One region of the Pseudomonas sp. PSKL.D1 genome, then DNA from elsewhere that is predicted to be linked to it. Evidence: riboswitches for the same ligand, from Rfam matches in the RefSeq annotation. Region 1 holds a riboswitch; each other region holds the start of a gene.
The links. A riboswitch is a leader RNA that binds a small molecule or an ion and turns the genes downstream of it on or off. The one in region 1 is predicted to bind cobalamin.
Positions count from the first base shown of each region.

Region 1 (3,272 bases):
AGGTGTAGTCACGGCCAAGCCACTGGCTGGCCAGGCAATGGAACAGGCTGACAGCGTTAGCCTTGCCGCCCTGGCGCAAGTAATGCCAAAGGCGTTCGGCCGCCTCGCCCCGTACGTTACCCAGGCCGGTCAGCTCGGGATCGGGGCGGTCGTCACCGGGCACCAGGATCAGTTGCACGCCCCGGGCAGCCAATTCCACCAGTTGCTCAACGCCATAGCGCCAGTAACCGACGCCGCCGTGCAACGACACCAGAATGACCTTGGCGTGGCGCAGCACCTGGTCGACATACAGGTCGACCGAGGCATGGTTCTGCACCTGCATAGGGTTGGCCAGGCGCAGGCTGGGGTAATCGTCCGGCAGTTGCTCGGCCGTTTCGGCGAGCAACGCCAGGTGCGAATCGCCGCTGCAGAGAATCACCAGCTCGGCGGGTGTCTGGCCAAGGTCGGCAATGCTGTCGTCCGGCACAAAGCCGCCGGGCTGGGTCCGCAGCAGGTGCATGGGTCAGGCGCCCAGGGCTTGGCGCAGGCGCGCTTCCAGTTGGGCGGCGTCCAGGTCCTGGCCGATCAGCACCAGGCGGGTGATACGCGGCTCGTCAGGGCGCCAGGCGCGGTCGAAGTGCTTGTCGAAACGCGTGCCCACACCCTGTACCAGCAGGCGCATCGGCTTGCCGGGGATGGCTGCGAAGCCTTTTGCACGCAGGATGCCGAACTCCACAACCAGCTGAGTCAGGGCGTCGAGCAGCAGGCTTTCATCGGCCTCGGGCAGGTCGATGGAGATGGAATCGAAGGCGTCGTGGTCATGGTCGTCATGGTCATCGCCATCGTGGTGCGAGTCGTGGTGCGTGCGGCGGCCGTCAATGTGGGCTTCCGATTCCGCGCCCAGGCCCAGCAGCACCTCCAGGGGCAGCTTGCCGCTGCTGGCCTCGATCACTTTAACCGCCGGGGGCAGTTCTTCTGCCACTTCGGCGCGCACCTTGGCCAGGCCTTCGGCGTCGATCAGGTCGGCCTTGTTCAACACCACCAGGTCGGCGCTGGCCAGTTGGTCGGCGAACAGTTCGTGCAGTGGCGACTCGTGGTCCAGGTTGGGGTCGAGTTTACGCTGGGCATCGACCTGGTCCGGGTAGGCGGCGAAGGTGCCGGCAGCCACGGCCGGGCTGTCGACCACGGTGATCACCGCGTCGACGGTGCAGGCATTGCGGATTTCGGGCCACTGGAAGGCTTGTACCAGGGGCTTGGGCAGGGCCAGGCCGCTGGTTTCGATCAGAATGTGGTCCAAATCGCCACGGCGGGCGACGAGTTCGCGCATCACCGGGAAGAATTCTTCCTGCACGGTGCAGCACAGGCAGCCATTGGCCAGCTCGTACACGCGGCCGCTGGCTTCTTCTTCGGTGCAGCCGATGCTGCACTGTTTGAGGATTTCGCCGTCGATGCCGAGTTCGCCGAACTCGTTGACGATGACCGCGATGCGGCGGCCCTGGGCGTTGTCGAGCATATGGCGCAGCAAGGTGGTTTTGCCCGAACCGAGGAAGCCGGTAACGATGGTGACGGGGAGTTTGGCCAGTGTTTTCATGCGCGGTGCCCTTGGCAGGTTGGCGCGGGCATGCGGCACGACAGCCGCGGGCCAGCCTGGCCGGGCGTGTTCGCCACCGGATCACCCCGCCCGGTTGAAAGTCGAAATCGTCACGAGGCAGGTCTCCTGGCTTGCACCAATCCGGCATTTGCGGTGCCGGAGGGATGACGCCTTCCCGCGCGGGGCGCAGTGGCTCTGTCGATCCATTGGGGTGCTTACAGTTGCGGGGGCAGCCGCGGCATTGACCGCGTTCCCGTCTTAGCTTCGGCTGGGCCGAAGAACCTCGAACTGGCAAGGCTACGCGGGGGGTGGCGGGTGGTCAACTGTTGGCGTGCTGGAGTGCGGGCCCTGTTCGCCCACTGCGCCCTGCGATACACCGCTTTGTGCCGTTACATGCGCGTTTGTTTTTGCTTTTGCTTTTGCTTCTAAGTGCGCGGTAGTTCAGGCGACGCGGACGGCGACTTCAGGAGGCCGAACGCAGGCGTCTGGAGGGCCAGGGTGCGCAGCACCCCTTCGGCGTTAGCCGAAGGCGCGAGATGTAGGTTTGCGTAGCAAACCGTAGGCCGCGCGGGCCCGGAGGGCGCCGGAGTGAGGGGACCCCGGAGCGCAGCGCAGGGGCCGGATGACGGGAGCCAGCGTTTTTTGGTTACTTTTTGTCGCGTTTGACAAAAAGTGACCCGCCGTAAGGGCGGAAAGGTGACTTGGCGTCGCCATCGCCAATGAATGCTAACGGTGCTGTCAAAACAATTGTATTGGCTTCTGGCTTCTGGCTTAGAGATTAAGGCACGTGGGCATTGATACCGCGTCAATCCTCAGCTGCAGCACCGGCGCACACTCACCTTTCCGCCCTTACGGCGGGTTACTTTTTGACTGGGCAAAAAGTAACCAAAAACCCCGGCTCCCATCATCCGGCCCCTGCGCTGCGCTCCGGGGTCCCCTCACTCCGGCGCCTTCCAGGCCCGCGCGGCCTACGACTTGCTACGCAAGCCTACATCTCGCGCCTTCGGCTAACGCCGAAGGGGTGCTACGCACCCTGGCCCTCCAGACGCCTGCGTTCGGCCTCCTGAAGTCGCAATCTCCGTCGCCTGAACTACCGCGCGCTTAAAAGCAAAAGCAAAAGCAAAGGCAAAGGCAAGAAGCAAGAAGCAAGAAGCAAGAAGCAAGAAGCAAGAAGCAAGAGGATCACGAGTGTATAAACCACCTCAACTGAATGGGCATGAATATGCTGCCGTAACCCAAACCCGATTTTGCTTTTGCTTCTAAGCGCGCGGTAGTTCAGGCGACGCGGACGGCGACTTCAGGAGGCCGAACGCAGGCGTCTGGAGGGCCAGGGTGCGCAGCACCCCTTCGGCGTTAGCCGAAGGCGCGAGATGTAGGTTTGCGTAGCAAACCGTAGGCCGCGCGGGCCCGGAGGGCGCCGGAGTGAGGGGACCCCGGAGCGCAGCGCAGGGGCCGGATGACGGGAGCCAGCGTTTTTTGGTTACTTTTTGTCGCGTTTGACAAAAAGTGACCCGCCGTAAGGGCGGAAAGGTGACTTGGCGTCGCCATCGCCAATGAATGCTAACGGTGCTGTCAAAACAATTGTATTGGCTTCTGGCTTCTGGCTTAGAGATTAAGGCACGTGGGCATTGATACCGCGTCAATCCTCAGCTGCAGCACCGGCGCACACTCACCTTTCCGCCCTTACGGCGGGTTACTTTTT
Region 1 covers NZ_CP118607.1:2,720,888-2,724,159, reverse strand. Annotated here, with positions in the region: gene cobN (cobaltochelatase subunit CobN) at 1-499, opposite strand, end outside; gene cobW (cobalamin biosynthesis protein CobW) at 503-1,570, opposite strand; cobalamin riboswitch at 1,670-1,871, opposite strand.

Region 2 (3,272 bases), 640 kb from region 1:
CCATCCTTGCCATCCCTCAACGCCCTGCGCATCTTCGAGGTCGTAGCGCGCCATCTGAACTTCCGTTTGGCGGCAGAGGAGCTGGGTGTCACACAGGCCGCCGTCGCACAGCAGATACGCGGCCTGGAGGCCAGCCTGAGCCTCAAACTGTTCAAGCGCCTGCCACGTGGCCTGGCCCTGACGGATGCCGGCCATGCGTACAGCACCAGTGTGCGCAGTGCCTTTGTGATGCTTGATGAAGCCACGCGTCTGCTCAAACCGGCGCCTTCCCACCTGACGGTCAGCGTCACGCCCACCTTTGCCTCGAAGTGGCTGATCCCCAAGTTGGGTGCTTTCGCCGATGCGCACCCTGACATCGACCTGCGGGTGCTGGCCACCGACCGGCTTTCGCATTTTCACAACGATGGCGTCGACATCGCCGTGCGCTACGGCCAGCCGCCGTTCGGGCCGGGCCTGAATGCCGAGTTGTTGATGGAGCAGCGCATCGTCGCGGTGGCCAGCCCGGGCTTGCTCGCAGAGAAGGGCTTACCGCATGATTTTGCGGCACTGCAGGGCTTTTTGATGCTCCATGATGCGCACAACTTCTGGCCCGAATATGCTGCTGCGGTGTTTCCCGGGCATCCACAGGGCAGCGCCAAGAACATCCGTTTCAACCAGACTTCGTTGGCCATTGAAGCCGCCATCAATGGCCAAGGCATCGCCCTGGCAAACCTTGAGTTCGTGAAAGCGGATGTGGCCGCCGGGCGGCTGGTTCAGGTGTTTGCCCAACAACTTCGGTTGGACAAGGCGTTCTATCTGGTATGGCCGCGCAAGGCGCGGCCGCCGCAAGCCTTGGCGACCGTCAGGAACTGGCTGATGGCGATGGCAGGTTGATCAAACGCTGCGCGTTACGCCACCATCGACCTTGATGTTCTGGCCCGTGATGTAACCCGCTCCGTCACTGGCAAGGAACGCAACGGTGGCGGCAATTTCTTCACTCGTGCCGTAGCGCTTGAGCGGCACGCTGTCGCGACGTTGATCGGTGCTCGGCAAGCTGTCGATCCAGCCGGGCAGGATGTTGTTCATGCGGATGTTGTCGCCGGCGTAGTTGTCCGCAAAGATCTTGGTGAAAGCGGCAAGGCCAGAGCGGAACACAGCCGAGGTGGGGAACAGTTCACTGGGCTCGAACGCCCAGGCGGTGGAAATGTTGATGATCACGCCGCCTTTTTGCTGCTGCATGATCGGGGCAACCAGGCGGGTGGGGCGAATGACGTTGAGCAGGTAGGTTTCCATGCCCTTGTGCCAGTCTTCGTCGCTGATTTCCAGGATTGGCGCGCGCGGCCCGTGGCCTGCGCTGTTCACCAGCACATCGATGCGGCCCCACTTTTCGTGCACGGCTTCCACGAGCCTCTGCAGGTCTGGCGTGCTCAGGTTGCTGCCAGTAATGCCGATACCCCCCAGTTCCTTGGCCAGTGCCTCGCCCTTGCCCGAGGAGGACAGGATGCCAACCTTGAAACCATCGGCAGCCAGGCGTTTGGCAGCTGCTGCACCCATACCGCTGCCACCGGCGATAATGATGGCGACTTTTTCTTTTGACATGCGGCCTCCTGAGACACATTTAATGATGAAGTGTGAGTCGTCAGGCTAGCACCTGCCGGCCAAGGCAGAGAGCCACACTACTTGTCACTTGGCGATAGAAAAACTACTGCTTTAACGATTGCCGGTTGACCTTATGGCAATTTGATGGTCATCTGCGCGCCTGTTTCAGGTGCCCCCTGCCGCCGAGCTTGGGGTGAAACGGGAAGCCGGTTCGTCATCGCGTGATGATCAGTCCGGCGCTGCCCCCGCAACGGTATGCGAGCGAAGCATTCGAAAGGCCACTGTGCTCTGGCATGGGAAGGTGAATGCTTCATGACCCTCGTGAGCCCGGAGACCGGCCTGAAGCATCGATAGGCAACCCGCGGTGGGCGGGCGCAGGCCGGTTTGCGTGGGCGCGTGCGCCTGCGTTTCCCTGTGCGTTTTTCCCTCCGGGCTTCTTCCATTCCTGCTTCAAGTGGAACGACATGTCCCGTAATTCGCTGTTCAGTTCACTGCCTGGCCCATTGCTGCGTGCAAGCCTGGTGCCCTGCGTGTTCTTCACCCTGCCGGCGTTGGCCGCCGAGGCCGACAAGGCCCTCGCGCTGCCCGCAACAGACATCACCGGTATCGCCGGGCAAGATATGCCGCCCGACCTGCATACCCCCAATGCCAGCGGTTCGCGGCTGAACCTGACGCCGCTGGAAACCCCGGCAAGCGTTACCAGCATCAGCGCCGAGCAAATCGACACACGCAACAATGCCACCGTGCAGCAAGCGGTTACCCGCTCCCCGGGCATCACCTTCATCGGCGACCCGGGCAACGGTGGCACGGCGCTTTCGGCGCGCGGCTTTACCGGCCACGGTTCGACCATGCAGTTGTACGACGGCACGCGGCTGTACGTGGGCGCTGGTACGGTTACCTTTCCGGTGGACACTTGGTCGGTCGAGCGCATCGATGTGCTGCGTGGCCCGGCATCTGTGCTGTACGGGGAGGGCGCAACCGGGGCGGTTATCAATGTGGTCCCGAAAAAACCGTTCGAGGGGGAAATCCGCAACCACGTGCGCCTGGGGTATGGTTCCGATGACCGCCGGCAGATGGCACTGGACAGCGGTGGCTCGCTCAGCGACACCTTGAGCTACCGCCTGAACCTGAACAAGCTGGCCAGCCACGGCTGGGTCGACCGTGGCGACTCGCAAAGCCTCGCCATCAGCGGCTCCCTGCGCTGGCAGCCGAACGACGACCTGAGTGTCACCCTCAGCCACGACTACGGGGACCAGGACCCGCAGCAGTACTTCGGCACGCCGCTGGTGAACGGGCATTTTCGTGAGTCGCTGCGTGACCACAACTACAACGTCGATAACGCCGAGGTGCATTACAACGACCAGTCCACGCGCCTGGTCACAGACTGGGTGATCAACGACACCCTCACCGCCAGCAACCAGCTGTACTTCCTCAAGGCCCAGCGCCGTTGGCGCAATGCCGAAACCTACACCTGGCTGCCGGGCGACCAGGTGCAGCGCAGCAACTTCATCAGCATCAAGCAGACCCAGGACCAGATTGGCGACCGCCAGTCCTTCACCCTGCAGCATTCGCTGTTCGGCCTGGCCAGCCAGACGGTGGTTGGCGCCGACTACAACTCGATCCGCTTCGTACGCAAGCACGACTTCGGCAATACCCTGACCGATACGGTGCCATTGGCGGGCTCGGGCGGTGGC
Region 2 covers NZ_CP118607.1:3,355,935-3,359,206, reverse strand. Annotated here, with positions in the region: gene PVV54_RS14925 (LysR substrate-binding domain-containing protein) at 1-873, shown strand, start outside; gene PVV54_RS14920 (SDR family oxidoreductase) at 874-1,578, opposite strand; cobalamin riboswitch at 1,729-1,935, shown strand; gene PVV54_RS14915 (TonB-dependent receptor) at 2,043-3,272, shown strand, end outside.
Region 2: another riboswitch for cobalamin. It lies ahead of PVV54_RS14915 (TonB-dependent receptor); the one in region 1 lies ahead of cobW (cobalamin biosynthesis protein CobW).

Region 3 (3,272 bases), 760 kb from region 1:
ATCAGCGCGAACACCGGCGCGCCGATCAGCGCGGTAACCACGCCGACCGGAATCACCTGGCCGGTGATCAAGGTGCGTGAAAGGATGTCGGCCGCGATCAGAAACAGTGCACCGCCCAGCGCACTGGCCGGCAGCAGGCGGCTGTGGCCGGGGCCAAGTATCAACCGCAAGGCATGCGGAATGACCAGCCCTACAAAGCCGATGGCGCCCACGATGGACACCATCACGGCAGTCACCAGTGCCGCGCAACTGATCAGCAGCAACTGGGTGCGGCGTACCGGAATACCGAGCGAGGCGGCTGAGTCCGTGCCAAACGTGAAGGCATCAAGTGCGCGGCGGTGCCACAGGCACACCAGCAGGCCAACCACCGCAACCGGCAGTGCCAGCCACACCGATGGCCAGCGCACGCCGCTGAGGTTGCCCAACAGCCAGAACAGGATGCCGCGCGCCTGCTCGGCAGTGGCCGACTTGGTGATCAGGAAGGCCGTGAGGGCGTTGAACAACTGGGAGCCGGCAATACCGGCCAGGATGACTTGGGCATTGTTGCTGCTGGGGCCGGCCGCGCGGGCCAGCACCAGCACCAGCGCGAAGGCCGCCGCAGCGCCAATGAAGGCGCCGGCGGACATGCTCAGCGCCATGCCGCCGAAGCCCAGCAGCCCGACCAGCACGGCGCCGGTCGAGGCACCGGCCGACAGGCCCAGCAGGTACGGCTCGGCCAGGGGGTTACGCAGCAGCGCCTGCAGGATCACGCCGCAGGTGGCCAGCCCGGCGCCGCAGGCGGCGGCCACCAGGGTGCGGGTCAGGCGGTAGTTCCAGACGATGCCGCTGTCGATGGGGTCGACCGGGTAGCCGGCCTGCCACAGGTGGTTGGCCAGTACCTGGAACACGACGCTCGGCGACAGATTGGTTTCGCCAATGGCGGTGCCGGCCAGCAAGGCCAGCAGCAGGGCGAGCAACGCCAGGGCGCTGTAGGGTAGCAAGCGACTCATCACGGTGTGGCTTTACCGCTGGCGAACGCCGCCGACAGCGTCTGCAGGCCGCGGAACAGGCGAATGCCGGCCTGCATGGCGTCGGCATCGAGGATGATGATGCGGTTGTTTTTCACTGCGTCCATGTTCTTGGTTACCGGGTCGGTGTGCAGGAATTCGAGTTTCTTCTGGTAGTCGTCGGCCGGGAAGCGGCGGCGGTCCATGCGCGCGATGATCAGCCAGGTCGGGTTGGCCTTGGCCAGGGTTTCCCAGCCCACGGTTGGCCACTCTTCGGTGGACTCGACCACGTTGCGCACGCCCAGGGTACGCAGCATGAAGTCGGCCACACCCTGGCGACCGGCCACGTACGGGTCGATGTCGAGGTCGGCGCTGGAGAACCAGAACAGCGCCGATGTGTTGCTCAGGTCCTTGCCGGCCAGTTGCTGTTTAGCGCTGTCCAGGCGTGCCTTGAGGTCAGCGTTCAGCGCCGCACCGCGGTCTTGTACGTCGAAGATTTCCGCCAGCTGGCTGACGCTCTTGTAGATGCTGTCGACCTGGAAGGCTTGCAGGCGGGTGCCATCGGCGCCAACCAGGTTGTCTTTCCCTTCGCAGTCCGAGGGCAGCAGGTAGGTAGGGATGTTCAGTTCGCTGAACTGCTCGCGGGTGCCGACCACGCCCTGGGCGCCGACCATCCACTCGAACTGCACCGCCACCAGTTGTGGGCGCTTGCCGACTACGGCTTCGAAGCTTGGGTCGTTGTCGGCCAGGCGCTGCACCTTGTCATTGGTGGCCTTAAACTCGGGCAGCACGTTGTTGAACCACAGCGAAGTGCCGGCCAGCTTGTCGCCCAGGCCCAGCGCGTAAAGCATCTCGGTGCCGGCTTGGCCGATGGTCACGGCGCGCTCGGGTGCCTGGGCGAACGTTTGCGGTTTGCCACAGTTGTCGACGGTGAGCGGGTAGTGGGTGGCGGCCTGGGCCAGGCCGGTAAGGCTCAGGCCTGCGAGCAGGGTGGCGAGACGGGGCAGCATGCTGGGGCGATCTCCTATCGAACGGTTCTGGTGAGGAACGCACGGACAGGCATCGCCAGCCTCTGCAAGGGCAGGGCAGCACAGATAGCCAATCCCGGACACCCCGCCGGTTGGTGAATGTTGGCCGGCAGGTCTCCTGACTGGTGCGTCGTCGCCCGGCTCCGGCCTTCCCGAACCCGGGGGCTCAGTGGCATTGATGGAGCAGGCTCGGCACCTACAGTTGCGGGGGCAGTTCCGTTTGGCGCGCGTGAGCGTGCCTGGGATTCCCTATTAATTCCGTGGTGGAAACCGGCGGGCCGCATGGTAGACCATCGGGCCGCCGGGTGAAACGCTTTGTTCAGAAGTATTTGAGCCAGGTTATGTCACGGCGGCGCGCCTTGAGGCGGGCGAATGCGCGCACCGGCAGGTACAGCGCTGCGGCCAGCAACACGGCACTGAGCCACACCGCGCCGATGCCGTCGAAGCCAAAGTAGGCGCCGTGATTGAGGCCGAACAGGGCAACGCTGGCCAGGTACAGCACCTTGAGCACGTACAGGTGCAGCAGGTAGAAGAACATTGGCGCGGCGCCGAACACGGCCAGTACCCCGATCCAGCGCGCTTGCCCGGCGCGTTCGAAACCGCGCAGCAACAGCAGGCCGAAGCCCAGCGTCAGTGCCAGGAACAGCAGCGAAGGCGGGTACTTGGTGATGTTGAAGAAGCTCATCAGTGTTTGGGTTGCGGTGGGGTAGCCGCTCCACGGCGCTTCGCCATAGCCGTTCTGCATGCGCAGCGCAACGAAGATGACCAGCGTGATGGCGCCCAACAGCAGCAGGCGGTGCTGGCGTTCGGCGGCATCGCTGCCGCGGGCGAACCATGGGCCCAGGCAATAACCCAGGGCGATTACGCCAATCCACGGCAATACCGGATAGGACGTACGCAGGCGCAGGTTTTCGGACACTTCCAGCCAGCCACGGTCATGCAGGATTGCCCACGGCACGTGCATCGCCGACTCCGGGCCGAAGTGCAGGCCATCCAGCAGGTTGTGGCCGGCGACGATGGCCAGGCCCAACGCCAGCAGGGCAGGGCGTGGCAGCCACACCAGCACGGACAGCGCGATCATGCTGACGCCAATGGCCCAGATGACTTGCATGTAGATCACGCTGGGTGGGAACTGGAAGGTCCAGGCGAAGTTGACCAGGGTGAACTCCAGCACCACCAGGAACAGGCCGCGTTTGAACAGGAATGCCGACACATCACTGCGGCCCTGGTATTTCTCGCCGTACAGCCAGGCCGACAG
Region 3 covers NZ_CP118607.1:3,482,731-3,486,002, reverse strand. Annotated here, with positions in the region: gene PVV54_RS15490 (FecCD family ABC transporter permease) at 1-989, opposite strand, end outside; gene PVV54_RS15485 (ABC transporter substrate-binding protein) at 989-1,996, opposite strand; cobalamin riboswitch at 2,106-2,304, opposite strand; gene PVV54_RS15480 (DUF1624 domain-containing protein) at 2,334-3,272, opposite strand, start outside.
Region 3: another riboswitch for cobalamin. It lies ahead of PVV54_RS15485 (ABC transporter substrate-binding protein); the one in region 1 lies ahead of cobW (cobalamin biosynthesis protein CobW).